DNA from 2 places in the Xanthomonas medicagonis genome. Region 1 is predicted to be linked to the other one. Evidence: riboswitches for the same ligand, from Rfam matches in the RefSeq annotation. Region 1 holds a riboswitch; the other holds the start of a gene.
What was found. Region 1 has a riboswitch for cobalamin ahead of metE (5-methyltetrahydropteroyltriglutamate--homocysteine S-methyltransferase). Riboswitches for the same ligand answer to the same signal wherever they lie in the genome.
Positions count from the first base shown of each region.

Region 1 (14,370 bases):
CCGGGGTTTCCTTGTCGCGGCGCACGTAGGCCAGGCCGATGCCGTAGCGGTAGACCTCGCCTTCGCTGCCGTCGATCTGGGTCATCGGCCAGGGGCCGTCGAAGGTTTCCTGGCGCGGCTCGAGCATGCCGCCCGTGGGCGGCAGCGGGCCTTCGCTGGACATCGAGACCCACCGTTCGTTGGGCATCACGATCTGCGCGTACAGACCGCTGCCGGGCCGGTCGAAATGCGGGTCCGGCGGCGGCTTGTCGCTGTTGATGTACAGCGAGCCGTCGCGCGCCACGTCCACATTGTTGGCGTAGGCGGTGGCGTAGCTCTTCAGGCGTTCGCGCAGGTTGCTCAGTGCGGTATCGGCGAAGGCCTGGTCTAGCGCGTAGCCGGCCGCGGCCAGGAACGCCACCAGGCTCAGGCTGGCGGCCAGCAACTGGCGCGCCTGCAGCGAGCGCGGGCGCCAGCGCTTGTACCATTTGGGCCGTGCCGGCACGCCTTCGCGTCCTTCGATCACGCGTCGCAGCGGCGTGCGCCGATCAGCCTTCGGTGCGCGGGATGGCGAAGCGGTAGCCGCGGCCGCGCACGGTCTCGATCGGCTTCAGTTCGCCGTCCGGGTCCAGCTTCTTGCGCAGGCGGCCGATGAACACTTCCAGCACGTTGGAATCGCGGTCGAAATCCTGCTGGTAGATGTGCTCGGTGAGGTCGGCCTTGGAGACCAGTTCGCCGGCATGCATCATCAGGTACTCGAGCACCTTGTACTCGTAGCTGGTCAGGTCGACGTTGCTGCCGCTGACGCTGACCGTCTGCGCCGCCAGGTCCAGCGCGACCGGGCCGCATTCCAGGGTCGGCTTGCTCCAGCCCGCGGCGCGGCGCAGCAGCGCGTTGACCCGCGCCAGCAACTCCTCCACGTGGAACGGCTTGACCAGATAGTCGTCGGCGCCCTGCTTCAGGCCCTCGACCTTGTCCTGCCAGCTCGAGCGCGCGGTCAGGATCAGCACCGGAAACTTCTTGCCTTCGTCGCGCAGCGCCTTGATCAGTTCCATGCCCGACATCTTCGGCAGGCCGAGGTCGATGATGCCCACGTCGAACGGCACCTCGCGGCCCATGTACAGGCCTTCCTCGCCGTCCTGCGCCGCATCCACCGCGAATCCCTCGCGCTTGAGGCGGGCGGCCAGGGTCTCGCGCAGGGGGGCTTCGTCTTCGACCAGAAGGATACGCATGAACTCTCCCTAGTGACTTCTTACAGATGGCCGGCGGCCGGGACGTGGGTATTGCAAGCTGAACGAAACTATCCGGGCTCAGGGGTTATCGTTGCGTGGTGGTTCCTGCGGATCGGCCGGGCGCGGCACGCGTGGCGGCGCGGCGCCGGGCGGCTGCGGGTCGTCCATGTAGCGCACGCGCCCGCGGCCGTCCATGTACTTGACCCGGTTGATGTCGCGGCCGTCGAACGGCACGCGCTCGGCGCCGAGGATCTGTCCGCCGGTGGAGCGCTGCACCCGGCGCACCGCGTCGGACAGCGAACTGCCGTGGTAGTCGCGCGACCGCGGCGGCTCCGGCGCCATGCGCGGCGCCGGCGGGCCCGGCGGACCCGACTGCGCCCAGCCATCGCTGACGGCCGTGAGCGCCAGGGCGATCACGACAGCGGTTCGGCAGTGGCGGAGAGTGGCGGAGGTCACGACAGGCATCCTAACGGACTGATCGGAAACGTTCAAAAGTTGTGAAACCAGCCGCATGGCGGCGGCGGCACGATTTCGCAAAATCGAGGCAAATTCTTGATTTTTCGGGGTGAATCCGATCTGAACTTTTCCGGCGACGACCGCCCGCGTTCAGTGAAATGAACTCGTATCGCCCTGCCCCTCGGACCATACCGGCGCCGCCCGCCCCGCTTCGACAAGGGTCTTGCGACCCTGCGCCGACGCCCTGGCCCAGTCCCGCAAGCTGAACAATCTAACTGAATGCGCGGCCGAGGCGGGGCTGCGGCCCCATTCGAAACGGCATGCACGGTCAGGCGGGAATGGCGCTGGCAGCGGGCGCCGTGGCGCCGTGGCGCCGGGGGGACGCTAGGCTGCGATGTGCCGCACGTTCTCGGTCATGTCCAAGGCCTGTTCCAGCAACGCCCAATCCGCGCCCGGCCGGTGCGCCCCCTCGCTGAGCACCTGGCGGAACGCGCGGCCGCCGGGCTGGCCGTGGAACAGGCCGAGCAGATGGCGGGTGATGTGCTTCAGTGCCAGACCCTCGGCCAGGCGCGCCTCGACGTAGGGCCGCAGCGCGCGCAGCAGAGCCGCGCGCGGACTGGGGGTGGCGCCTGTCAGCGCCGCGTCCAGCCGGTGCAGGACATACGGATCGTGATAGGCCGCGCGCCCCAGCATCACCCCGTCGACCGCGTCCCACTGCGCCCGCGCCGTGTCCACGTCGGCCAGCCCGCCGTTGAGCACGATCTGCAGATGCGGCCGCTCGCGCTTGAGCCGGTAGGCCCAGTCGTAGCGCAGCGGCGGCACCTCGCGGTTCTCCTTGGGCGACAGGCCCTGCAGCCACGCGTTGCGCGCGTGCACCACGAACAGCCCGCAGCCGGCCGCGGCGACCTGATCGACGAAGGCGAGGAACACCGCGTAGTCGTCGTCCTGATCCACGCCCAGCCGGCACTTCACCGTCACCGGGATGTCCACCGCCGCGACCATCGCCGCCACGCAGTCGGCGACCAGCGCCGGCTCGCGCATCAGGCAGGCGCCGAAGCGCCCGGCCTGCACCCGGTCGGACGGGCAGCCGCAGTTGAGGTTGATTTCGTCGTAGCCCCAGTCCTGCCCGATCCGCGCCGCCTGCGCCAGCAGCGCCGGCTCGCTGCCGCCGAGTTGCAGCGCCACGGGATGCTCGGACGCATCGAAATCCAGCAACCGCGCGCGATCGCCCAGCACCACCGCGTTGGCGTGCACCATCTCGGTGTACAGCCGCGCGGACGGCGCCAGCAGCCGGTGGAACACCCGGCAGTGGCGGTCGGTCCAGTCCATCATCGGGGCCACGGACAGGCGGATTTCCTGAATGTTCGGCGTATGCATGCGTTGGTATGTTTAGCGGCGCGCACGGGCGCCGCATCAGTGACAGCGGCCATTATCCCGCAACGCGGCGCCGGTAGCGTTCAGGTCTGGCGGACGTTCGCCCGCAGCCAGCCCTCGACATCCTGAAGTCGGGCACCGACCATGTGGTTGAAGGTCCGCTCGACCTCCCATGAGACGCCCTTGCCCTGGGCGAACGCTGCACGATACTTCTTGATCATGTTCGCAGGATCCTGCGCCAATTCCTGCATCAATTGCGGGACGCTCCAGACCGACAGCTCGACATGCAGGCCGAGCGCCCTCTCCAGGATGTCCGGCAACTCGCCGTAACGAATCGTGTCGCCGGCGAGGTAGACGATCGCGTTCCGAATCACCGGCGAATGGAACACGATGCGCGCGGTCATCGCCCCGATATCGTCCGGGGTCGTCAAGGTGACGCCGTTGTCTGCGGAACCCAGCGCATTGACCCGTTTCGCCGCGAAGTCGACCACGCCGAAATCGGGCTCGAACAGGTAGCTGGTGAACATCCCGGTGGAAATGATCACCCAGTCCATCGCCGACTGCGACCGCAGGTACTCACGCACGTCCAACTGGGCGTCGAACAGATCCTGCGGTCCGCCGCGACCGATGGCGTCGAAGTCCACGCCGAATTGCCAGGGGAAGTAGCGCGGGATCCCCGATGCGACTGCGGCGCGGGCAACCTTCATCGGCATATCGCGGCCAGCGGCATATCCGGTGCAGCCGATGACGGTGTCGAACCGGGAGAACACGGCCGCCAGTTCGTCCACGGAAGCGGCGACCAGATCGCCGGCGACGCGTTCGACGCCGAGCGCGCGAAGTTCTTCCACCACTTCGCGTTTTTCTGGCAGTTGGGAGTCGATGGACGCCTGCCGCAGCATGACGCTGACACGAGTCCCAGGGTGCTGCTGCGCGAGTCGGGCGAGGTTGCGAATGACCGGCAAGCCAAGCTCGCCGGCGCCAAGGACCAGGATGGACCTGGAGGGTGCACTGTGCTGTTGGGAGGACATCGGATGACCACGTGTGTGTACGATGGCGCCGATTCTGCCTCCCGTGCAGACAGCGCATAAGAAGGCACACGCATGATACCGATCGCTCCAGTCATGAGTTCCGAGGAGCTGCTGCAGCACTCTCAATCGATATGCGATGGCATGAGTGCAGACGACGACGGCTTGCGTCGCGAGGTGCTGTCGCATGCGGGAAATCGCTGGTCCCTCGGCATCATTCACGCGCTTGGCGTATACGGAACGCTGCGTCATGCCGACGTGGCGCGCCGGATGCGGGGAATCACGCAGCGCATGCTGACACGGACCCTTCGTCACCTCGAGCGGGATGGATTGATCAGCAGGCACGATTTCGGAGAGGTTCCGCCCCGCGTGGAGTACACCATCACGCCACTGGGCAAGGACCTGCTGATCCTGATGATTCCCATGTGGACCTGGGTCGTCGAGCGGGCCGAAGACTTCCGCACATGTCGCCAGGCGTTCGATGCGGCGCACGCGGACAACGTATCTGCTCGCACGGCATCCAAGGAAGACCTGGCGTAGCGCTGACGTTGTTCGCGCGGTCGCTACCGTTGGCGTGGGCACTCTCACGCTCGTGCACGTCGGCTGCAAAGACGTGGCCTGCTGTGGAGTGGTTCACCCAGGCCGCGGGCATGGCATTCGGATCGGTGGAGACGTAGATGACCGCAGCGCAGGTGATCAGGCCGAAGCGCGGGTGATGCCGGGCACCGGGCCGCCGATGCATCGACGCCCAGATCGTTGCCGGCCCCGGCAAGATAGGGCAAGGGACCGGTCACGACGCGGTTCTGCACGTCCGCGACGAAGCTGCCCCACTACGCCGCACACCATGCCGGGCGCAATCAAGCGATCCGTATAGGCCGATACCTGAGACCAGGAACGCCGGCTCACCCCTGGCGTGATCCCGGCACAGCGCGTGGCGCGGGTGCTTGACCGCTGCTCGCATCCGCCCTATCGTGCGCTCGCCGAAGGTATTCATCGCTTCATTCGGATGAAGGGATGAATTTAAACGGGAATCTGGTGACGGCTGGCGCCGCAAGCGCCAGCCCATTCCGGAGCTGCCCCGCAGCGGTGAATGGAAACGACCTCCGTCAATGGCACTGGGCCGGCGCATGCCGGCCTGGGAAGCGACGGACAGTAGGTGCGCAGCCGAGACGGTGCGCGTGTCCATCAGCCCGAATACCGGCCCCGGCCGGAGGACCGTGCGTCCTCCGATTCGACCTGGCGCCTCCGCGGGGAGGCGGCCGGATGCCGTGCCGTGGCCCCGCGCCGCGTCACGCGCCTCCGCCTGCCCGCGGGGCGCCGGTTCGCCCGCGGGGGCGAAGGTCGCTGGCGTGGCGGGCGGTCCCTGCGAACGGGACGCGCGGCGCGCGGTTCCTTCGTTCCTCAATGCCTATGAACGCAATGAGGAAACGCAACATGACGATCGTGACCAACCTGGGCTTCCCGCGCATCGGTGCGCGGCGCGAGCTCAAGCAGGCGCTGGAACGCTACTGGCGCCGCGACATCGACGGCGCGCAACTGCAGGAGACGGCGCGCGACCTGCGCCAGCGCCACTGGCGGCTGCAACGCGAGGCCGGGGTGGACGTGCCGCCCAGCAACGACTTCAGCCTGTACGACGCGATGCTCGACACCGCGTTCCTGTTCGATGCGATCCCGCAACGCTACCGGGCGCTGGCCGATGCCGATCCGCTGGCCGGCTACTTCGCGATGGCGCGCGGCACGCAACAGGATGGGCTGGACCTGCACGCGCTGGAAATGACCAAGTGGTTCGACACCAACTACCACTACCTGGTGCCTGAGCTGGCCCAGCACCAACCCTTCCGCCTGCGCGGCGACAAGCCGGTGGCGGAATTCCTGGAAGCCAAGGCGCAGGGCATCCAGACCCGGCCGGTGCTGATCGGGCCGGTGACGTTCCTGGCGCTGTCCAAGACGGTGGACGGCAGCGATCGCTGGGCGCTGCTGGACAGCCTGTTGCCGGTGTACGCCGAACTGCTGCAACGCCTGCATGCGGCCGGCGCCGGCTGGGTGCAGTTGGACGAGCCGGCGCTGGTGCTGGACCTGGACGACGCCGCGCGCGAGGCGTATCGCCGCGCCTACGCCTTCCTGGCGCAGGCGCCACGGCCGAAACTGCTGCTGACCAACTACTTCGGCGAGCTGGGCGACAACCTGGACCTGGCGATGGCGCTGCCGGTGGACGGCGTGCACGTGGACCTGGTGCGCGGCGTGGCGCAGCTGGACGCGGTGCTGCAGGCGTTGCCGGCCGGGCGCGTGCTCTCGGCCGGCCTGGTCAACGGCCGCAACGTATGGCGCACGCCGCTGGACAACGCGCTGACCCTGGCCCGCTACGCCGCCGGCCATGTCGGCCACGAGCGGCTGTGGCTGGCGCCGTCGTGCTCGCTGCTGCACGTGCCGGTGGATCTGCAGCAGGAAACCAAGCTGGACCGCGAACTGATCGGCTGGCTGGCCTTCGCCCGGCAGAAGCTGCAGGAGCTGCGCACCCTGGCCGATGCGCTGGACGATCAACCGCAGGCGCAGGCCGCGCTGGCCGAGGCGCGCGATGCGCTGGCCAGCCGTCGCGCCTCCACCCGCGTGCACCGCGCCGAGGTGGCACGGCGGGTGGATGCGCTAACGGAGGATGCCGGCCGTCGGCAGTCGCCGTATACGCAGCGCCGCCAGGCGCAGCAGGCGGCGTTGCGGCTGCCGCTGTATCCGACCACCACGATCGGCTCGTTCCCCCAGACCGAACAGGTGCGGCAGGCGCGCGCGCAGCACAAGGCCGGCAAGCTCGACGATGCCGCATACGACGCGTTTCTGGCCGCGGAGACCGAGCGCTGCGTGCGTGCGCAGGAGCAACTGGGCCTGGACGTGCTGGTGCACGGCGAGTTCGAGCGCAACGACATGGTCGAGTACTTCGGCGAACAGCTCGACGGCTTCGCCTTCACCCGCCACGGCTGGGTGCAGAGCTACGGCTCGCGCTGTGTGAAGCCGCCGATCATCTACGGCGACGTGCAGCGCCCGGCGCCGATGACGCTGCGCTGGACCCAGTACGCGCAGTCGCTCACCGACAGGCCGATGAAGGGCATGCTGACCGGGCCGGTGACGGTGCTGCAGTGGTCGTTCGTGCGCGACGACCAGGAACGCGCGCAGACCTGCCGGCAGATCGCGCTGGCGCTGCGCGACGAAGTGCGCGACCTGGAGGCGGCGGGCATCGGGGTGATCCAGATCGACGAGCCGGCGATCCGCGAAGGCCTGCCGCTGCGCCGCGCCGACTGGCAGGCGTACCTGGACTGGGCGGTGCAGTGCTTCCGCATCGCCGCGGCCGGCGTGCGCGATGCGACGCAGATCCACACCCACATGTGCTACTCGGAGTTCAACGACATCATCGAGGCGGTGGCGGCGATGGACGCGGACGTGATCTCGATCGAGACCTCGCGTTCGCGGATGGAACTGCTCGATGCGTTCGTGCGCTTCCGCTATCCCAATGCGATCGGGCCGGGCGTGTACGACATCCACTCGCCGCGCGTGCCCGGCACGCAGGAGATGGTGGCGCTGCTGGACAAGGCGCGGGCGGTGCTGGATCCGCAGCAACTGTGGGTCAATCCGGACTGCGGCCTGAAGACGCGCGGCTGGGAGGAAACACGCAGCGCGCTGGAGGCGATGGTGGCCGCGGCGCGACAACTGCGTGCGCAACCGGCGCAAGCGGCGTAATCGAGCCGCTTGCGCACACGATGCCCGGCATATGAACATGCCGGGCATCGCTGTGGCAGGACGGCCCGGCAGCAGTGCGCGCCGCCCGGTTGCTGCGTTGTGGGAGGAACTTCAGTCCCGACGTGGCTTGCACCCGTCGGGGCCACCGCTGCGTTCGTCGCGGCTGAAGCCGCTCCTACAGAGAACGGTTGCGCCGTCCGTTGCGGGCCGCAGCATCGCAGCCAATCCCCTATTCCCAGGCACGCGGCATGGGCGTCCTTCGCCACACCTGCCGGCGACATGGACGGCACGCGTGCGGCGCCCCCGGCGTAGGCGGCATCCGCCGCGGCGAGGGAGGACCTGCACTGTTGCCGCATGCGCCGTGGGCAGCTACCGCGTCTTACTGGGCAGCCGGTGCCGTCGGTGCCGGCGCAGCACCCGCCGGGAACACCACGCTGAGTTCTTGCGCGCGGCGATCGCGCCAGAGTTTCACCGGCACGGGAACATCGGCCGCCGCCGCCGCAACCAACCGCGGCACGTCCTCGAAGCCGGCGACCGATTGACCGGCGATCTCCAGCAGCACGTCCATCGGCTTGATGCCGGCGCGGGCCGCGATGCCGCCATCGAACACTTCCACCACCCACGCTCCGCGCGGCGACGGCAGGCCCGCTGCCAGCACCAGTTCCGCGGTGACCGGCACGATGCGCACGCCCAGCAGCCGGGGCGCCGCCGGCGCCGCGGCGGGCGTCGCCGGCGTGGCCGCGAGCGCGGCCGGCGCCGTCTCGCTCGGCCGCCATGGCACCTCGGCGAACTTGGTGTTGAAGCCGCCCATCAACTTTCGATAGTCGCGACTGGCCTTGTCCGCTTCGCCCTGCGCGTCGTACGCCGTGCACATCGTGCCGTCCTCCGGCTGCCCGTGCGCGCGCACCACCTGCTTGAACGCCTCGGCATAGGCCTGGCTCTGGGTGTAGACCGCCATCGGATCGGCACCCACCGGCATGGCGAAGACCTGGCTGGCGACGGTGCGCGCGCGATCGCTGCGATCGGGAATGTCCACCTGGGTGGCATAGCAGTAGAAGTAGCCCGTGCGCTGCGCCGGCGCCTGGGCAACGGCATCCTCGGCCGACGGCGTCCAGTCCACGTCGCGCCAACTGCCGACCTTCATCAGAAACAGGCGCTTGCTCCATAGCGCGCGTTGCTGTTCGCGCAACGCCTGGACTTCGTCGCGTTCGGCGGCGAGCGCGCATTCCTTTTTGCCTGCACCGCCCAGGGTGCCCACGTGGCGCAGGAACGCACCGGCCAGCGCGTTGCTGCGCTGCAGTTGGCCGCCGACGTCGGCGGGATAGGACAGCGCGAACACCGACGAGACCCAGACCCTGGCCGGCACGCTGCCGGTATCGGTCACGCTGCAGTAGGCGAATCCGGACTGGCTCGGCGCCGGCGATTGCGCGCGGACCGCGACCGGCGCCAGGCCGGCGAAAAAGACCACAGCGAGGTACACCGCATTGCGCAGCATCTGGAATCCCCCTAGGCACTCGGTACCGCCATCGGCGCCACGGCGCCGCCCCGCTGTGCACACTATCCCATCTTCGCGCTGGCCGCAGCCTGCGGCGGCAGCGGTGCTGCAGCGCAGAGTGGAACTGTCATCGCAGCGGGGTATAACGCAGGCACGTCGTAGCGAGGGGGCGCTGCATCCGCTGTCCAGGCGGCCGTCGCGATGGCGTGCCTGTTCGGCTTCCGCTGTTCAAGGAGAGAGCCGTCATGTCCACGCTGCCGACATTGTCCCTGCTGTCCACGCTGCTGCTGTCGCCGCTGCTCGCGCAGGCGGCCGACCTGGTGCCGAAGCAATTGGCCGGTCCGCCCGAGGAGTTCGCGCAGATGCGCGCACCGGCGCCGGCCGAGGCCGCGATCCTGTCCAAAAGCGCGCTGCTGCCGGTGGAGTTCTCCGCCGCGCGCAGCGGCGGTCCGGCGCAATGGCAAACCGCCCTGCCGGTGGAGAACGGCAAGCTGCGCTTCGTGGTGCTGTCCGGCGAGCAAGATTGGCAGCCGCGGCTGAGCGCGCCAGCCACGTCCAACGCCCGCGCAGGCACCGCCGCCGCAACGGCGATGCTCGCACCCAGCGCCAAGGCCACGCAGTTGGGCGCCGGCGGCGCCGCGCTTCCGGCCCGCGAGTATCGCGTGGACACCGCGGCCAATGGCGAGTGGACACTGACCCTGCAGGCCGACGGCAACGCCGCGCAGCAGCGCGGCTATGTGTTGATGGAAGGCGATCCGCGCACGCAGTTGGCCTCCTATCCCAGCGACCGCGCGCAACTGCAACGCGGCCAGCGCATCGGCCTGACCGCGATGCTCGGCGGCATCGATGCGCAGGGCGGCGTGTCGCTGGCGCGTAGCGCCGGCACCGGCCGCATCGACACTGCGCAGCTGCGCGTGATCGCGCCCGACGGCGGCATCAGCCAGTGGCCGATGGCCGACGATGGCCGCCACGGCGACGGCGCCGCGGGCGACGGCGTATACACGGGCGACTTCCCGGCGACCGCCACCGGCACCTACATCGCACAGGTGGTGGTGCGTGGTCACGATGCCGGCGGGCAGGCCTTCGTGCGGACCAGCGAACACGTGTTGCCGGTGCTGGACACCACGCTGCGCATCAACGCCGATGCCATCGCCGCCAGCGCGCAGCCCGGCATGCGCCTGACCCTGCCGATTCCGGTGCGCATCGGCGGCGGCCAGGCGCCGGCGCACTACCGCGTGCTCGGCGAACTGTGGGGCACCGGCCGCGACGGCAGCGCGGTGCCGGTGGCCTGGCTCGGCGGCATGCTCGCGCCGCAGGACGGTCGCCTGCCGCTGAGCGTGGACGAACGCTGGATCGTGCGCGCCGGCGCGCGCGCGCCGTTCACCCTGCGCAACCTGCGCGTGGAGGATCCGGACAACTTCGTGCCGCTGGCCACGCGCGCGACATTGCCGCTGACCCTGCCGGCGCTGCGCCGCAGCAGCGTGGCGCGCAGCACCGGCGCGATCGACGAGAGCATGCGCATGGGCGAGCGCCCGGCGCAGCTGAGCGCCGCCACCACCGACATGCAGGCGCAGGCCACCGGCAAGCGTCTGGTGCTGGTGCACGGCTACTGCTCGGGCGGGGTGTGGCCGGTGGCGCAGTTCAGCAATGCCTCCGCGTTCCTGGACGTCAACCAGAACCGCAGCAACGACCAGTTCGCGCAACGCCTGGCGCAGTTCGGCAGCCAGTGGAACTCGTTCGGCACGGTGGCGCACAGCCAGGGCGGCATGGCCGCGCTGCATCTATACGTGTACTACTGGAGCGGGCTAGACAACGCCAGCGGCGGGCGGGTGATGCAGTCGGTGGGCACGCCGTACCAGGGCACCAACCTGGCCGGCATCCTGGCCACGGTGGGCTCGTGGTTCGGCGTGGGCTGCGGCACCAACAACGACCTGACCTACGACGGCGCCAAGGCCTGGCTGGCCGGCATCCCCAACTCGGCGCGGTCGCTGGTGAACTACTACACCACCTCCTTCGCCAAGACCAACTGGTATACCAACGACTACTGCAATGCGGCCTCGGACCTGGTGCTGAGCGATCCGGAGGACGGCACCGTGGAGCAGGTCAACGGCCAACTGCCCGGCGGCGTCAACCGCGGCCACACCACCGGCCAATGCCACACCACCGGCATGCGCGATCCGGCGCAGTACCTGGACGCCAGCCGCAACGCGACGATGAACGCCAACGCGGCGCGTTGAAAAGCCGGGATTGGGGAATCGGGAATCGGGAATCGGGATTGGTAAGCGCTGCGCGGACGTGGCAGTTCGGTGCGGCGCTGATTTCGACCGAGATGCGGCTCTTGTAGGAGCGGCTTCAGCCGCGACAGGCGGTGTCGATAGCGCCTGTCGCGGCTGAAGCCGCTCCTACAGTCGTGCGGCCTGCGCTAACGCGTCGTTTCCGCCACGGGCTCGCCGCTCTGCGCGTCCGCGCCGCCGCCGAGCACCTTGTACAGGGTGACGCGGTTGCCGGCCTCGGTCAGCCGCAGCGTGATCAGGTCCTGCTGCGCCGCGTACAGCGAGCGCTGCGCGTCCAGGGCATCCAGATAGCTGTCCACGCCGTTGCGATAGCGGGCCTCGGCCAGGTCGTCACTGCGCTGGGTGACGGCGACGAGGGCGCGCTGCGCATCCATGCGTTCGTCCAACTGCGCGCGCGTGGCCAGCGCATCGGCCACTTCGCTGAAAGCGCTCTGGATGGCCTTCTGGTAGCTGGCAACGTTGACGTCGCGGGTGATCCGGGCCACGTCCAGTTCGGCCTTGAGCGCGCCGGCGCGGAAGATCGGCACGCTGACGCTGGGCACGAACGACCAGGTGCGGTTGCCGGCATCGAACAGGCTGGACAGCGCGGTGCTGCTGCGCCCGGTGGAGGCGGTCAGCGAAATGGTCGGGAAGAACGCCGCGCGTGCCGCGCCGATGTCGGCGTTGGCCGACTTCAGCGTGTGCTCGGCGTACAGCACGTCCGGGCGCTGCAACAGCACGCGCGATTCCAGTGGCGCCGGCAGCGGCGCCAGCGCCACGCCGCCCTCCAGCGCGCCGGCCTGCGGCAGGGCGTCGGCCGACACCGGTGCGCCGACCACCAGGTCCAGGGCATTGCGCGAGGTGGCCAGCTGCGTGGTGTAGCTGGCCACGTCGGCACGCGCGCTTTCCACGCTGGTCTGCACCTGCGCCAGGTCCAGCCCGGAGGCGATACCTTCGCGGTGCCGTGCCTCGGTGAGCACCAGGGTCCGCCGCTGACTGTCCAGGGTCTGCTGCGCCAGCGCCAGGCGCTGCTGGTCGGCGGCCACGGCCAGCCAGTCGGCCGCGACCTCGGCAACCAGGCTCAGGCGCGTACTGCGCTGGGTCTGCGCGGTGGCCAGGTAGGTTTCCAGGGCTTCGTCCTTGAGGCTGCGGATGCGTCCGAACAGGTCCAGCTCCCAACTACTGATGCCGACGTCGACCGCATCCGTGCGCGCTACCTCCGAGCGCCCGCTGGCGCTGGTGGATGCGCTGCTGCGCGTGGCGCTCTGGCTGCCGCTCAGGCTCACCGACGGGAACAGGTCGGCGCGCTGGATGCGGTACTGCGCGCGCGCCTTGTCGATGTTGAGCACGGCCACGCGCAAGTCGCGGTTGTTGTCCAGCGCCTGCGCGATCACCTGCTGCAGGCGCGGATCGAGGAACACCTGGCGCCAGTCCAGGGTCGCGAGGTTGGCGCCGTCGCCAGCGGCGCCGCTGCCGCTGTCGGCGAAGGTGGCCGGCACCGGCGCGTCGGGACGCGCGTAGCTCGGCGCCAGGCTCGCGCAGCCGGCGAGCAGGCCGGCGCAGGCCAGCGCCAGCGCCGAGCGGGCCAGGGTCACGGGGGTCATCGGTTCGCCTCCTGCAGTTGCGCCGGTTCCGGTTCGAGGCGCTTGCCGGGGAACACACTGCGCACGATCACGTAGAACAGCGGCACGAAGAAGATGCCAAGCGCGGTCGACACCAGCGTTCCGCCGAGCACGCCGGTGCCCAACGCGTGGCGGCCGCCGGAGCCGGCGCCGCTGCTCACCACCATCGGCAGCACGCCGAGCATGAACGCCAGCGAGGTCATCAGGATCGGCCGCAGGCGCAGGCGCGCGGCATGCAGGGTGGCGGCGACCAGCGGTTGGCCCTTCTCTTCCAGTTCCTTGGCGAACTCCACGATCAGGATGCCGTTCTTGGCCGCCAGGCCCATCGTCGCCAACAGGCCGACCTGGAAGTAGATGTCGTTGGACAGCCCGCGCAGCCACGTCGCCAACAGCGCGCCGACGATGCCCACCGGCACCGCCAGCATCACCGAGATCGGGATCGACCAGCTCTCGTACAGCGCGGCCAGGCACAGGAACACGAATACCAGCGACACCGCGTACAGCATCCAGGTCTGCGCGCCGGCGGCCTGCTCCTGGTAGGACATGCCCGACCAGGCATAGCCGACGTCCTTGCCGAGCTTGCCCACCAGCGCGGCGATGCCATTCATCGCATCGCCGGAACTGATGCCGCTGGCGGCACTGCCGGTGATCTCCATCGACTCCACGCCGTTGAACCGGCTCAGCACCTGCGGCGCATACGCCCACTGGCTGCTGGAGAAGGCCGAGAACGGCACCATCTCCGCGCTGCTGTTGCGCACGTACCAGCGACCGATGTCGGCGGGCAGCATGCGGGCGGCCGGCTCGCCCTGCACGTACACGCGCTTGACCCGGTTGCTGTTGAGGAAATCGTTGACGTAGCTGCCGCCCATCACCGTGGCCAGCGTGGCGTTGATGTCCGAAGCGCTCAGGCCCAGCGCGCCGGCCTTGGCGTCGTCGATCTGCACCCGGTAGGTCGGTGCGTCTTCCAATCCGTTGAAGCGCACCGCGCTCAGCTCCTTGTCGGCGTTGGCCAACTGCAGCAGCTGCTGGCGCGCGGTGACCAGCGCGTCGTGGCCCTTGCCGGCCACGTCCTGCAATTCCAGCGTGAAGCCGGACGTAGTGCCCAGGCCGTTGATCGCCGGCGGCGACAGCGCGAACACCTGCGCATCCGGCAGCGTGCCCATCATCGCGCCGGTGATGCGATTGGCG
Region 1 covers NZ_CP162488.1:5,087,712-5,102,081, forward strand. The annotation lists gene AB3X07_RS21685 (sensor histidine kinase) at 1-439, opposite strand, end outside; gene AB3X07_RS21690 (response regulator transcription factor) at 528-1,211, opposite strand; gene AB3X07_RS21695 (hypothetical protein) at 1,290-1,667, opposite strand; gene dusA (tRNA dihydrouridine(20/20a) synthase DusA) at 2,052-3,044, opposite strand; gene AB3X07_RS21705 (aromatic alcohol reductase) at 3,125-4,069, opposite strand; gene AB3X07_RS21710 (winged helix-turn-helix transcriptional regulator) at 4,211-4,606, shown strand; cobalamin riboswitch at 5,034-5,287, shown strand; gene metE (5-methyltetrahydropteroyltriglutamate--homocysteine S-methyltransferase) at 5,501-7,792, shown strand; gene AB3X07_RS21720 (PDZ domain-containing protein) at 8,172-9,287, opposite strand; gene AB3X07_RS21725 (choice-of-anchor X domain-containing protein) at 9,533-11,524, shown strand; gene AB3X07_RS21730 (efflux transporter outer membrane subunit) at 11,710-13,164, opposite strand; gene AB3X07_RS21735 (efflux RND transporter permease subunit) at 13,161-14,370, opposite strand, start outside.

Region 2 (14,370 bases), 490 kb from region 1:
GGACGTGTGGTCCGTCATGAGGGGTTCCCGGAGAAGGGGCGTGATTCTAGCAGCGAGGTCTGAACGGCCCCATGCACAGGGGCCGTTCCTGAACGGGCGTCACTGCACGCGGCGGCGCAGGTAGTTGAGCAGGTCGATGCGGGTGATCAGCCCCAGGAAGGCGCCCTCGTTCATCACGATGGCGACCTGCCCACGATCGAACACCGGCAGCAGGGCCTCGATCGGCGATTTGACGTCGAGCCGGTCGAGCTTGCTGACCATGGCCGTGGAGACCGGATCGCGGAACCGCGCCTCGTCGCCGTACACGTGCAACAAGACATCGCTTTCGTCGACGATGCCGACCAGTTGGTCGCCATCCATTACTGGCAGCTGCGACACGTCGTACAGCTTCATGCGCTGGTAGGCGGTGGTCAGCAGGTCCCTGGGGCCGACCACCACGGTGTCGCGCTGGCTGTACGGGCGCAGGATCAGGTCGCGCAGGTCGCCGTGCTGCGGGCGCTCCAGGAAGCCGTTGTCCAGCATCCAGTAGTCGTTGTACATCTTCGACAGGTATTTGTTGCCGGTGTCGCAGACGAACACCAGCACGCGCTTGGGCTCGGTCTGCTCACGGCAGTACTTCAGCGCGGCGGCCAGCAGGGTGCCGGTGGAGGAGCCGCCGAGGATGCCTTCCTTGGCCAGCAGCTCGCGCGCGGTATGGAAGCTCTCGGCGTCGCTGATCGAATAGGCCTTCTTCACCCGGGTGAAATCGGAGATGTCGGGCAGGAAGTCCTCGCCGATGCCTTCCACCAGCCAGCTGCCGGACTTCTCGCTGACCGTGCCCTGCTCGATGTACTCGGTCAGGATCGAGCCGACCGGGTCGGCCAGCACCAGTTCGGTGTGCGGCGAGGCGGCGGCGAAGGCGCGCGACAGGCCGGTCATGGTGCCGGAGCTGCCGCAGCCGAACACGATCGCGTCCAGCCGGCCGTCCATCTGCCGCAGGATCTCCGGGCCGGTGCCGAACTCGTGCGCGGCCGGGTTGTCGGGGTTGCCGAACTGGTTGATGAAATAGGCGCCCGGGGTCTCGGCGGCGATCCGCGCGGCCAGGTCCTGGTAGTACTCGGGGTGGCCCTTGGCCACGTCGGAGCGGGTCAGCACCACCTCGGCGCCCATCGCCTTGAGGTTGAAGATCTTCTCCCGGCTCATCTTGTCCGGGACCACCAGGATCAGCTTGTAGCCCTTCTGCTGGGCCACCAGGGCCAGGCCGATGCCGGTGTTGCCGGCGGTGCCCTCGACCAGCACCGCGCCGGGCGTGAGCTCGCCGCGGCGTTCGGCCGCCTCGATCATCGACAGGCCGATGCGGTCCTTGATCGAACCGCCGGGATTGGCGCTCTCCAGCTTCAGGTAGAGCTCGCACACGCCGGTGTCGAGCTTGCTGGCCTTGACGATGGGGGTGTCGCCGATCAGGTCGAGTACGGAGGAGTGAATGGCCATCGAGTCCGGGAGCATCGCGCCGTCGTAGCGGCTGGACCGGTGATTATCCGCGCTATGCGCCGGAATGTCAGACACGGCGCCCGCGCGGGCAAGAAAAAAGCCGCGATCGCGGCTTCGGAGAGGATGACGCGGACGGTGGCAGGCCGACGAGGAGGCCGGCCACCGCCCGCGACAAGTGAACCTGTCGTGGGAGGGTGGATCAGTGCGGCTTCTGCTGCTCGTCGTAGAGCCGCAGGAGCTTTTCCTTGGCTGCGAGCTTCTCCCGCTTCATCTGGGACAGGGTGAGATCGTCGATCGGCAGCACGCCGAGTTCGGCATCCATGCACTTCTTGTCCAGGGTCTTGTGCCGCTGGTAGAGCTGCTTGAACTCGGGATCGGATTTGATCAGCGCGTCGATTTCGGTCTGCGATTGCCCTTCGAACATAGGATGAGCCTCCTTCAGCTGGAAACGAGAACGCCCCGGCCGGAACGGCGCGGGGCGTTGCCTGGGAGCGGAGCCGCGCGGGCCGCCAGCGTTACCACCACAGCGCCCGGGCCTGCGGCCCTGGGTCCATCGTGCTGCGCTGCGTGCCACTGCTTCATCGGCCCGGTGTCTCCGTGGGACCAGGCGACGAAACTGCCGCCTGGGACTTGACCCTACGCCACCCCACCGCTTCCGACAAGGGACCTTCGCCCGCTTTTCCGCATTCAGTTGCTTGCCGCTCAGGCCCAGGGAAAAACCGCGTTAAAACCGTTTCCAGGACCATGACGGCGATCCCGGCTCACGGCGCGATCACCACCTCGGCCGCACGCGCCTTGGTGGCCGGCGCCTTCTTGCCCACCGCCTGCAGCCGGCTCGCCGCGACGCCGCCGCCCACCAGGGCGTCGCGCAGGGCGTCGGCGCGCTTCTGCGCCACCCCGGCGTCGGCGTCGTAGGCCTCGATCCGCACCCGGCCCTTGGACGCGATCTGCAGGTACTGCGCCAGCGCCTTGGCCTGGCCGGCGGCGTCGGCGGTCAGGGCCGACTTGCCGGCGGCGAACGCGCCGCCGGTCACGGTGAACACCTCCCCGCGCGCCTCGAAGCGCGACGCCGGCAGCTTGGCCCCGGCGACCAGTTCGGCCTCCTCGCGCGCCAGCTTGGCCGACTTCTGCTGCGCGGCGCTGAGCTTGGCGGTCTGCTGCCCGGCCACGCTGGTCAGCGCCTGCTCGGCGTCCTGCCGCGCCAGTTGCTCGGCCTCGGCCGCCTGGCGCAGGCTCTCGGCCTCCTCGGCCTGGATCTGCGCCTGCACCCGCAGCCGCTCGGCTTCCTGGCGCGCGCGCGCGGCCTCGCGGCGGCTGGCTTCGACCAGCAGCTCGCTGCGGGTGCGCTCCAGCCGGTCGACCTCGCGTCGCGCCAGCGCCGCGCGGGCGCTGGTCTCGGCGATCTCCACGCGGCGCTCGGCGATGTAGCGCGCATCGTCCTGCTCCTTGCGCTTGGCCGCGGCGAACGCGGCCACCGCCTGCTGCGCCTGCAGCCGCTCGTAGGCGGCCACGTCGGCGCTGAGCGGATCGGCCTGCAGCGCGATCAGGCGCTGGTTGAGCACGGCCACTTCCGGATCCTCGGCGGCGAACGCCGCCAGCGGCGCGACCAGCAACAGCAGCGCGGCCAGGCGGCCGGTCATGCCAGGGCGGCGGCTCATGGACGGCCCTCCCCGGTGCCCAGCGTGCGTTGCAGCTCGGCGACCTCGGCCTTGCGCTGCTGCAGTTGCGCATTCGCCACCGCCTCCTCGCTGCGTGCCCGCGCCAGGTCGGCATCGGCGGCCACGCGCAGCGCCAGCTGCGGGGCGGTCTTGCGCTGGCGGCGGTCCAGCGCCGCCTGCTGCGCCTGTTCCAGACCCTGGCGGGCGGTGGCGATGAGGTCGGGGGCGTACTGATCGGCGTCGGCCTGGATCGCGCGCTGCACCGCCTGCTGCGCGGTCAGCAGCTCCGGCGAGGCGACCTGGGCGAACGCGGCGGGCGCGGCAAACAGCGCCAATGCGCACGCCATCACGTACAGCGGGCAACGGATTTGTGCGAAGCTAGTTTTCATCAAGGGGGGCCGTAGGCGGAGACGTCGAGCGCGGCCATTGTCGGAAGCCTGTGGCGCGCTTGCAACGGGCGGCCGCGGATCGTTGGGGAACCATTGCGCATGGATATCGGCTACTTCCTGAAGCTGATGACCGAAAAGAACGCCTCGGACATGTTCCTGACCACGGGAGCACCGGTCTACATCAAGATCGAAGGCAAGCTGTACCCGCTCGGCGCCACCGGCCTGCCGCCGGGCATGGTCAAGAAGATCGCCTATTCGCTGATGGACGAGGGCCAGGTGCCGCAGTTCGAGCGCGACCTGGAGTTGAACATGGCCATCGCCCTGCAGGACGCCGGGCGCTTCCGCGTCAATGTGTTCAAGCAGCGCGGCGAGGTCGGCATGGTGATCCGCGCGATCCGCAGCAAGATCCCCAGCATCGAGGAACTGCACCTGCCGCAGGTGCTCAAGGATGTGATCATGACCCCGCGCGGGCTGGTCCTGGTGGTCGGCTCGACCGGCTCGGGCAAGTCCACCTCGCTGGCGTCGATGATCGACCACCGCAACAGCACCACGACCGGGCACATCCTCACCATCGAGGACCCGATCGAGTACCTGCACAAGCACAAGATGTCCATCGTCAACCAGCGCGAGGTCGGCCTGGACACCCACGCCTTCCACAACGCGCTGAAGAACGCGATGCGCGAGGCGCCGGACGTGATCCTGATCGGCGAGATCCTGGACGCGACCACGATGGAGGCGGCGATCGCCTTCGCCGAGACCGGCCACCTGTGCCTGGCCACGCTGCACTCCAACAACGCCGACCAGACCATCGAGCGCATCCTCAACTTCTTCCCGGAAAGCGCGCACAAGAACGTGCTGATGAACCTGGCGCTGAACCTGCGCGCGGTGATCTCGCAGCGCCTGGTCAAGGACAAGAACGAGCGTCGCCGCCCGGCCACCGAGGTGCTGCTGAACACGCCGATGATCCGCGACCTGCTGCGCCGCGGCCAGGTCCACGAGATCAAGGCGGCGATGGAGGAGTCGCTGGAGGAAGGCATGGAGACCTTCGACCAGTGCCTGTTCCGAATGGTCAAGCAGGGCCAGATCGAGCAGGAGGAAGCGCTGCGCGCGGCCGATTCGCGCGACGGCCTGGCGCTGAAGTTCCGCCTGTCCGAGGGCTCCAGCGGCGAGCACGATCCCTACGCCGACTACGACGCCGGCGCCGCCAGTTCGCCGCGGATTACCCACGGCTTCGGCTGAGCCGCGCGCACGGCGCCGCGGTGTAGGAGCGGCTTCAGCCGCGACAGGGACCCGCGTCGTCGCGCCACGCACCTGCCGGCGCCTGATGGTGCCTGTCGCGGCTGAAGCCGCTCCTACGACGGCGGTGCGTTGCGCTCAGACTTGCGCGTCCGGCTGCCGTTCCGGGCGCGCCGCGTCGAACGCCGGCAAGGCCAGGCAGGCCTGTTCGATCCGCTCCAGGGTCGGGTAGGCCTGCAGGTCCAGGCCGAAACGGCGCGCGTTGTACACCTGCGGGACCAGGCAGCAATCGGCCAGCCCCGGCTGTTCGCCATGGCAATAGCGGCCGGTGTCGGGCGATTCGGCGAGCAGTTGCTCCAGCGCATCGAAGCCCAGTGCGAGCCAGTGCAGCATCCATTCCTCGCGCTCGGACTGCGGCACGCTCCACACGTTCTCGAAGAACTGGCCCACGCGCAGGTTGTTGAGCGGGTGGATGTCGCAGGCGATCAGTTGCGCCAGCCCGCGCACCCGCGCGCGGTCGATCGCCGCGTCGGGCAGCAGCGGCGGCTCCGGCCAGCGTTCGTCCAGGTACTCCAGGATCGCCAGCGACTGGCGCAGCGGCTGGCCGTCGTGGCACAGGGTCGGCACCAGTTCCTGCGGATTGAGCCGCGCGTACTCCGGCGCGTGCTGCTGGCCGCCGTCGCGCACCAGGTGCACCGGGATCGCCTGATAGGCCAAGCCCTTCAGGTTCAGACCGATGCGCACGCGGTAGGCGGCGCTGGAGCGCCAGTAGGTGTACAGCTGCAACGCCTCTTCCACGCCCCATCCCCTCGTCCCCGGAACACCGAAGATACCGCGGACGCGGCAACGCGCGCGCCGCCGGTCGTCCGGTTGCCGCCGCCGGCCGGCTCAGGGCCGGGACGCGGGCTCGATGCGCTGCTCGATCGCGCCGAAGATGCTCGCTCCGTCAGGGTCCAGCATCTCGATCCGCACCACGTCGCCGAATTTCATGAACGGCGTGCTCGGCTTGCCGTCGCGCAGGGTTTCCACGGTGCGCTGCTCGGCGAAGCAGGACGCGCCACGCGCGGTGTCCTGGTTGGCGATGGTGCCCGAGCCGATCACCGCGCCGGCCGCCAGCGGCCGGGTCTTGGCGGCGTGCGCGATCAGCTGCGCGAAGTCGAACTGCATGTCCTCGCCGGCCTCGGGCGCGCCGAACCAGGCGCCGTTGATGTGGGTCAGCAGCGGCAGATGCACCTTGTTGTCGCGCCAGGCCTCGCCCAGCTCGTCGGGGGTCACGAACACCGGCGACAGCGCCGAGCGCGGCTTGGACTGCACGAAGCCGAAGCCCTTGGCCAGTTCGGCCGGGATCAGGTTGCGCAGCGACACGTCGTTGACCAGCCCAACCAGTTGGATATGCGCGGCCGCCTGCTGCGCATCGACCGCCATCGGCACGTCGTCGGTGACCACCACGATCTCCGCCTCCAGGTCGATGCCGTAGTCCTCGCTGACCACCTTGACCGCATCGCGCGGGCCGTAGAAGCCGGCGCTGACCGCCTGGTACATCAGTGGGTCGGTGTAGAAGCTCTCCGGCACCTCGGCGCCGCGCGCGCGGCGCACCCGCTCCACGTGCGGCAGGTAGGCGCTGCCGTCGAGGAACTCGTAGGCGCGCGGCAGCGGTGCCGCCAGCGCCGCCATGTCCAGGTCGAACTGGCCGTCGGCGCTGCCGTCGTTGAGCGACTCGAACAGGGCGTTCAGGCGCGGGGCCAGGTTGCTCCAGTCCTCCAGCGCGCGCTGCAGGGTCGGGGCGATGCCGGTGGCGCGCACCGCGCGGGTCAGGTCGCGCGACACCACGATCAGGGTGCCGTCGCGGCCGCCTTCCTTCAGGGAACCTAGCTTCATGTCCGTCCAGTGCTGGGGAGCCGAGCGGGCGATTGTACGGCCACAGCGGAGATTGGTTGCAAGTGAAACGGAGGCGCCGGCCGTCGGCCCGATCGCGACGCCTTTTGTGCAATGCGCCAATTCAGCGTAGACTGCGCCGGTCTGCATGCGGCCGTCCGTTTCCCTCAGGGACCGCCGGCGAGTCCAGGATCGCGAGGATCCGCTCGCCCGCCCCGCCCGACGCCTTTCGTGGTGCCGACGAACCCGAGCGCTGTTGCTCCGGGTTGATCCACCCTCTCGCAGCGCGGTTCACGGGAACGCTCCGAGCCTCACCCTACTTGCGTCTGCACGCCGGGCACGTCCCGGCGACGGCGCGTTATCTGGAGCGTCCTGATGTCGTTCGAATCCCTGGGCCTGGCGCCCTTCCTGCTGCGTGCGTTGGCCGAGCAGGGCTATGAAACCCCCACCCCGATCCAGTCGCAGGCGATTCCGCTGGCGCTGGAAGGCCACGACCTGATGGCCGGCGCGCAGACCGGCACCGGCAAGACCGCCGCGTTCGGCCTGCCGCTGCTGCAGCACCTGGGCACCTCGCCGCAGCCGGTCAGCAGCGGCGGCCCGCGCAAGCCGCGCGCGCTGATCCTGACCCCGACCCGCGAGCTGGCCACCCAGGTGCACGACAGCCTGCGCGGCTACAGCAAGTACCTGCGCATCCCCAGCGCCACCATCTACGGCGGCGTGGGCATGGGCAACCAGCTCGACGCACTGCGCCGCGGCGTGGACCTGCTGATCGCCTGCCCGGGCCGCCTGCTCGATCACCTCGAGCGCCGCAGCGTGGACCTGTCGGGCATCGAGATCCTGGTGCTGGACGAAGCCGACCGCATGCTCGACATGGGCTTCCTGCCCTCGATCAAGCGCATCCTGGCCAAGCTGCCCAAGCAGAACCGGCAGACCCTGCTGTTCTCGGCGACCTTCGAAGAAGGCATCAAGCAGCTGGCGCGCGAGTTCATGCACGACCCGCAGGAAATCCAGGCCACGCCGAGCAACACCGTCGCCGACACCATCACCCACCGCGTGCACCCGGTCGACGGCGCCCGCAAGCGCGAGTTGCTGCTGCACCTGCTGGCCGCCGATTCGCGCATGCAGACGCTGGTGTTCGCGCGCACCAAGCACGGTGCCGACAAGCTGACCATGTTCCTGGACAAGTCCGGGATCAAGACCGCCGCGATCCACGGCAACAAGAGCCAGGGCCAGCGCCTGCGCGCGCTGAGCGACTTCAAGGCCGGCCGCATCACCGTGCTGGTGGCCACCGACATCGCCGCGCGCGGCATCGATATCGACCAGTTGCCCAAGGTCATCAACTACGACCTGCCGATGGTCGCCGAGGACTACGTGCACCGCATCGGCCGCACCGGCCGCAACGGTTCGACCGGCGAGGCGATCTCGCTGGTGGCGCAGGACGAGGCCAAGCTGCTGCGCGCGATCGCGCGCATGCTCAAGCGCGACATGGACATCCGCGACGTGCCGGGCTTCGAGCCGGTCACGCCGATCCGCTGGGGCAACAACAACCCGCCGGACGAGCGTCCGGGCGGCCAGCGCCCGCCGCGCCGCGGCAGCCACGCGCGGCGTCCGCACGGCGATGCGCCGCGGCATGCGCATGCCCATGCCGGGGCCAAGCCGGCCGGCGGCACCCAGCCCGGCGGCGCGCGCCGCCAGGGCGAGCGCCGGCGCGGCGGCGGCCAGCCCGGCGCGCGCTGAGCCACGTCAGCCCGCCCCGCCACGAACGCCGCCTCCGGGCGGCGTTCGTGTTTCGATGACGCGACGCCCTCGCGTCTCCAGCACCCGCGCGCCGGCCGACGTCGGCGCGCGCCCTGCCACCTACAATGACCCCATGGACATCTTCAAGATCTTCACCCTGGAGGCGGCGCACCGCCTGCCCAACGTCCCGCCCGGCCACAAGTGCGCGCGCCTGCACGGCCATTCGTTCCGCATCGAACTGCACGTCAGCGGCGAGCCCGGCGCGCAGACCGGCTGGGTGATGGACTTCGGCGACATCAAGGCCGCGTTCGCGCCGATCTACGAACAGCTCGACCACCACTACCTCAACGACATCGCCGGACTGGAGAACCCGACCAGCGAACGCCTGGCGATGTGGATCTGGGAACGGCTCAAGCCGGCACTGCCGTTGCTGAGCGAGGTCGTGGTGCATGAGACCTGTACGTCGGGGTGTCGCTATCGGGGGGCTTGAGGGCTTGGAGCGGGGAATGGGGAATGGGGAATCGTAAAAGCGGCTCCTCGGCACCTGATGGGCTTCGTGGTGGCAGGCTTCCCCGGCGCAATGGGTGCCTGGCGGGTGTGTTGGCGGCTTGCGGAACAGCCGGTAGTGGATGGGCAAGTCACTGATCCGAAAAGCAGTTTGAACGAATCCTGAGCGGCTTCAGAAAATTTTGTTGCATCGCAGCAGAATCGGCGTATGTTGCACTGCAACAGCAAGTCGGCATTCCCTGGAGTCGCACGATGTCCGCTCAGTTCAACGATCAGTTCAGCAGCTATACCCAGCAGTTCGCCGCCGCCGCCGCGCGGGCCAATCGCCTGGCGCTGGAAAGCGCCGAGAGCGTGTTCGGCGTGCAGTTGAAGACCTTCGAGAAGAACGTCGCCGCCACCACCGGGTTCCTCGGCGAGCTGACCGAAGCGCGCGACCTTGGCAGCGTCCAGTCGCTGTGGCCGAAGGGCCTGCAGGTCGCCCGCGACAACTTCGAGCGGCTGGCCACGGCCAATCAGGAAGTGTTCGGTCTGAGCCTGAAGACCTCCGAAGCCATCGGCCAGCTCGCCAAGAGCCAGTTCGAGGCCGCCACCGAGCAGGCCGCGCCGAAGGCGAAGAACACCGCCAAGTAACCCCGTATCGCCGTCGCCGCGGCACGCCGCGCGACGCACGCTCGGTTTGCATGGGTCCCTCCCCCCGTGCAACCCCCAGGCCCGGTAGATCCCTCCCTCTACCGGGCCTTTTTATGGGCGGGATTCGGGATTCGGGATTGGGGATTCGCTGCTGTACCGCGCGCGCCGGCAACGCTGGGCGAACTGGGGTTTCGTTGTAGGAGGGGCTTCAGCCCCGACACCTCGGCAGCGGGGCGCTAGGGCTGAAAGCCACTTTTCGACAGCATCTTCGGCATGCCAGCGGCGCGACGCGCGCCCCTCCCGGCTCAGCCCGCCGGCATTCCCGCCCACGGCTGCAAGGCCGCCGCGAGGTGCGCGGCCTGCGGCTGCGGTCGGTGCGGCAGGCGCCCCCAGCACGGCATCGGCAGCCGTTCGCGCAGCATCGCCATGTTGTCGTCGATGCGCTCCATCGCCGGGTCGATCTCGTTGCCGATCCAGCCGATGCACCGCAGGCCGTCGGCGGCGATCGCCGCGGCGCTGAGCCGGGCGTGGTTGATGCAGCCCAGGCGCAGCCCGACCACCAGCAGCACCGGCAGGTCCAGGGCGCGCGCCAGGTCGGCCTGGTCCAGCGTCGCCGACAGCGGCGCCGCCCAGCCGCCGACGCCTTCGACCACCACCACGTCGGCCTGCGCGCGCAACCGCGCGAAGGCGGCGGCGATCGGCGCCAGTTCCAGCTCGACGCCGGCATCGGCGGCGGCCAGTTCCGGCGCCAGCGGCGCCGGCAGCGCATAGGGATTGAGGTCGGCATAGTCCGGGCGCGGCGCGCTGGCCGCCTGCAGCGCCAGCGCATCCTCGTTGCGCCAGCCGTCGGCGCCGCGCTCGCAGCCGCTGGCGACCGGCTTCATGCCTACCGCGCTTTGTCCGTGCGCGCGCAATGCGTGCAGCAGCGCGGTGCTGGCGATGGTCTTGCCGATACCGGTATCGGTGCCGGTGACGTAGAACGCGGGAACAGCCATCGCAACACATCCTCTCTTCGAGTCCGCTACATGCGGCGCGGCCGCGCAGGATAGCCGGCGCCGTGCGCCGCGTCAGCGCCGCCGCAGTCGGCGATAGCGACCGCGTTGGCGCCCAAGCCATGAGCAGCCGCTGCTAGACTCGCCGGATGTTCGCTTCCTCCACGCTCACCGGCAGCAAGCCGGAACAGTACGCCCAGTTGCTCGATCAGGCCCGCGCCCTGGTCGCCGGGGAGCCCGACCGCATCGCCAATGCCGCCAACCTGGCGGCGCTGGTGTACCACGCGCTGCCGCGGCTGAACTGGGTCGGCTTCTATCTCTACGACGGCAAGGAACTGGTGGTCGGCCCGTTCCAGGGCCTGCCGGCCTGCGTGCGCATCCCGCTGCACAAGGGCGTGTGCGGCGCCGCGGCCAGCACCGGCCAGACCCAGCGCATCGACGACGTCGAGGCGTTTCCCGGGCATATCGCCTGCGATGCGGCCTCGCGCTCGGAACTGGTGGTGCCGCTGCAGCGCGACGGCACCCTGATCGGCGTGTTCGACCTGGACAGCCCGGATCTGGCGCGCTTCGATGCCGACGACCAGCGCGGCCTGGAAGCGATCGCCCGGGTCTTCGTCGACAGCCTGCAGTGAGCCGGCGATGAGCACCGAAAAGCTGCGCAACATCGGTCCCAAGAGCGCGGCCTGGCTGCGCCAGGTCGGCCTGCGCACGCAGCAGGACCTGGCCGCGGCCGGGGCGGTCGGCGCCTTCCTGAAGGTCAAGCGCGCCGGCTTCAAGCCCAGCCTCAACCTGCTGTACTCGCTGGAGGGCGCGCTGACCGGCTGCCACTGGCAGGAACTGCCGGAGGCGCGGCGCACGCAGTTGCTCGCCGAGCTGGACCTGGCGGCGGCGCAACTGCCGGCGCAGCGCGGGCTGCCGGTGGCCGGACCGGTGGCGACCACCCATTTCGATCGCGACGGCGACGGCGGCGATGCGCCGTCTACGGACGACGCCCCGTTCGGCGGCCATGCGTTCGACGCCGACCACCATGCCGGCGAGCGCGACGACGACTGATCCGCGCACCGCGTGCTATCGGCGACAACCGGCGGCGGCTTCGCCACAGCGAGGCCGCCGCAAGGCCCGGGCAAGCGCATCTCCGCCCTGGCCTCTTGCGCCACCAGCCCCCAAGCGCCGGCGCGATCCGGCCGCACTCGGCGCCACGCCCCGGCAATCGCGTACAATCGCGCCGCTTCAAGGTGACCTGCCGGCCCCGGCCTGCAGGTTGAAACGGGAAGCCGGTGCGTCTTGCGACAAGGCCGGCGCTGCCCCCGCAACGGTAAGCGATCCGCGCTGACGACTTGCGCCACTGTGCCTTGGGCATGGGAAGGCGTCGCAGCCGGGAGTTTCGGCTCCCAGATCGCCAGCCCGGAGACCGGCCTTGCAGTTCACTGGTTGCGATGCGGAGGGCGTCGCGGCGTGCCGCGCCGCGTTTGGCGCCGTCCGCTTGCACCTTCCGTTCGCGACTCCCTTGCCGTCACAGCGCGCCGCCGCGCGCCGGAGTTGCCACCCATGTCGTCCCGCCTGCTTTCGGTCGCGATCGCGTCCGCCCTGTCCCTGCCCTCGCTGGCGCTCGCCGCCGATGCCGCCACCGACCTGGACCAGGTCCTGGTCACCGCCACCCGTACCCAGATCTCGGTGGAGGACAGCGTGGTCCCGGCGCAGGTCATCGACCGCGCCGAGATCGAGCGCAGCCAGGCCACCTCGTTGGCGCAACTGCTGCAGGGCCGCGCCGGCATCGGCATTTCCAACCAGGGCGGCCTGGGCAAGCTGACCACGCTGAACCTGCGCGGCAGCGAATCGGACCACGTGCTGGTACTGGTGGACGGCGTGCGCATCGGCTCGGCCAGCGCCGGCCTGGCCGCGTTCCAGGATCTGCCGCTGAGCCAGATCGAGCGCATCGAGATCGTGCGCGGCCCGCGCTCGAGCCTGTACGGCTCCGATGCGATCGGCGGCGTGATCCAGATCTTCACCCGCCACGGCGGCCAGGGCCTGCAGCAGAACCTGAGCCTGGGCGCCGGCAGCGACGGCCTGCGCCAGGCCAGCGCCGGCTTCAGCAACCGCGGCGAGCGCGGCTGGTTGTCGGTGCAGGGCGGCTACCAGAAGACCGACGGCATCAACGCCTGCAACGGCTCGGCCACGCTGTTCGCCGGCTGCTTCGTCGACGAGCCGGACCGCGACGGCTACCGCAACGTCTCGCTCAGCGCGCGCGCCGGCTATGCGCTCAGCGACACCCTGCGCATCGAGGGCCAGGCGCTGAACATCGACAGCCGCAACGAATACGACGGCGATGCGCTGTTCGCCGGCAACGAAGCCGACAACACCCAGCAGGTGTTCGGCGGCAAGCTCGACTGGACCCCATCCGAGCGCGTGCACCTGGCCGCGCAGGTCGGCCGCAACACCGACAAGGCCGACAGCTACTACCACGCCGCCGGCAGCGACACCCGCAGCTTCGTCAGCACCTTCGACAGCCGCCGCGACACGGCCGCGCTGCAGGGCGACTTCGGCCTGGCCGACGGCCACCTGCTGAGCGCCGGCGTGGACTGGCAGCGCGAGCAGGTCACCGGCACCACCGCGTTCGACGTGGACGAGCGCGACAACACCGGCGTGTTCGCCGAGTACCAGGGCCGTTTCGGCGCGCAGCAGGTGCAGGCCAGCGTGCGCAGCGACGACAACGAGCAGTTCGGCGAGCACACCACCGGCAGCCTCGGCTGGGGCCTGGCGCTGGACGGCGGCTTCAAGCTCACCGCCAGCATCGGCACCGGCTTCAAGGCGCCGACCTTCAACGACCTGTACTTCCCGTTCTCCGGCAACCCGGACCTGAAGCCGGAGAAGTCAAAGAGCGGCAACCTGGGCGTGGCGCAGTACGCCGATACCTGGAACTGGACCTTCAACGTCTACGAGACCCGCGTCGACGACCTGATTTCCTACGACGCCGCCACCTTCCTGCCGGTCAACGTGGACGAGGCGCGGATCCGCGGCGCCGAACTGACCGGCTACGCCGATCTGGCCGGCTGGGAACTGTCGGCGCAGCTCAGCCACACCGACCCGCGCAACCGCAGCGACGGCGCCAACCGCGACAACTGGCTGGCGCGGCGCGCGCAGAACACCGCGCGGCTGGACGTGGACCGCGGCTTCGGCCCGGTCAAGCTGGGCGTGACCGCGTTCGGCAGCGGCCACCGCTTCGACGACGCGGCCAACCGCACGCGTCTGGCCGGCTACGGCACCGTCGACCTGCGCGTGGAGTACGCCTTCGCGCCGGACTGGACGCTGCAGGCCAAGGCCAGCAACGTGTTCGACCGCGATTACCAGACCATCAACTGGTACAACCAGCCGGGCCGCGAGTACGCGCTGACCCTGCGCTACGCGCCGGCGGCACGCTGAGTAGGCAAGGGCTGCGCCGTGCGGCGCAGCCCTTGGGTTGGCTCCCTGGCCTCCGCGCCAGCGCATCCAGTAGGAGCGGCTTCAGCCGCGACCGGGCGTTACCGGTAAAGCGTCGCGGCTGAAGCCGCTCCTACACAAGATCCTGCCGGGTAGTGCGGCACCGGCACCACACTGGCCTCAGCGCAGGTGCAACAGCTCGCGCATGTCGTCCATCAGCAGCACCACGTCGGCGGTGGCCAGGTCCAGGTCGCGCGGATAGCCGTAGCGCACCAGCGCCACCGGCATGCCAGCGGCGTGCCCGGCCTGCAGATCGGTGGGCGAGTCGCCGACCATCAGGCAACGCGCCGGCGCTTGACCGAATTGTTGCGCCAGATGCAGCAGCGGTTCCGGACGGGGTTTGCGCTCGGGCAGGCTGTCGCCACCGAGCACCGCGGCGAAGGCATCGGCCACGGCGAG
Region 2 covers NZ_CP162488.1:4,595,110-4,609,479, forward strand. The annotation lists gene AB3X07_RS19400 (cystathionine gamma-synthase) at 1-18, opposite strand, end outside; gene AB3X07_RS19405 (pyridoxal-phosphate dependent enzyme) at 100-1,470, opposite strand; gene AB3X07_RS19410 (YdcH family protein) at 1,670-1,894, opposite strand; gene AB3X07_RS19415 (OmpA family protein) at 2,232-3,128, opposite strand; gene AB3X07_RS19420 (DUF4398 domain-containing protein) at 3,125-3,517, opposite strand; gene AB3X07_RS19425 (PilT/PilU family type 4a pilus ATPase) at 3,617-4,756, shown strand; gene maiA (maleylacetoacetate isomerase) at 4,892-5,551, opposite strand; gene AB3X07_RS19435 (fumarylacetoacetate hydrolase family protein) at 5,642-6,631, opposite strand; gene AB3X07_RS19440 (DEAD/DEAH box helicase) at 7,004-8,365, shown strand; gene queD (6-carboxytetrahydropterin synthase QueD) at 8,499-8,855, shown strand; gene AB3X07_RS19450 (phasin family protein) at 9,125-9,502, shown strand; gene bioD (dethiobiotin synthase) at 9,808-10,497, opposite strand; gene AB3X07_RS19460 (GAF domain-containing protein) at 10,644-11,126, shown strand; gene AB3X07_RS19465 (TfoX/Sxy family protein) at 11,134-11,547, shown strand; cobalamin riboswitch at 11,711-11,929, shown strand; gene btuB (TonB-dependent vitamin B12 receptor) at 12,043-13,914, shown strand; gene gph (phosphoglycolate phosphatase) at 14,092-14,370, opposite strand, start outside.
Region 2: it holds a riboswitch for cobalamin, as region 1 does, so the genes downstream of both, btuB (TonB-dependent vitamin B12 receptor) here and metE (5-methyltetrahydropteroyltriglutamate--homocysteine S-methyltransferase) in region 1, are expected to answer to the same signal.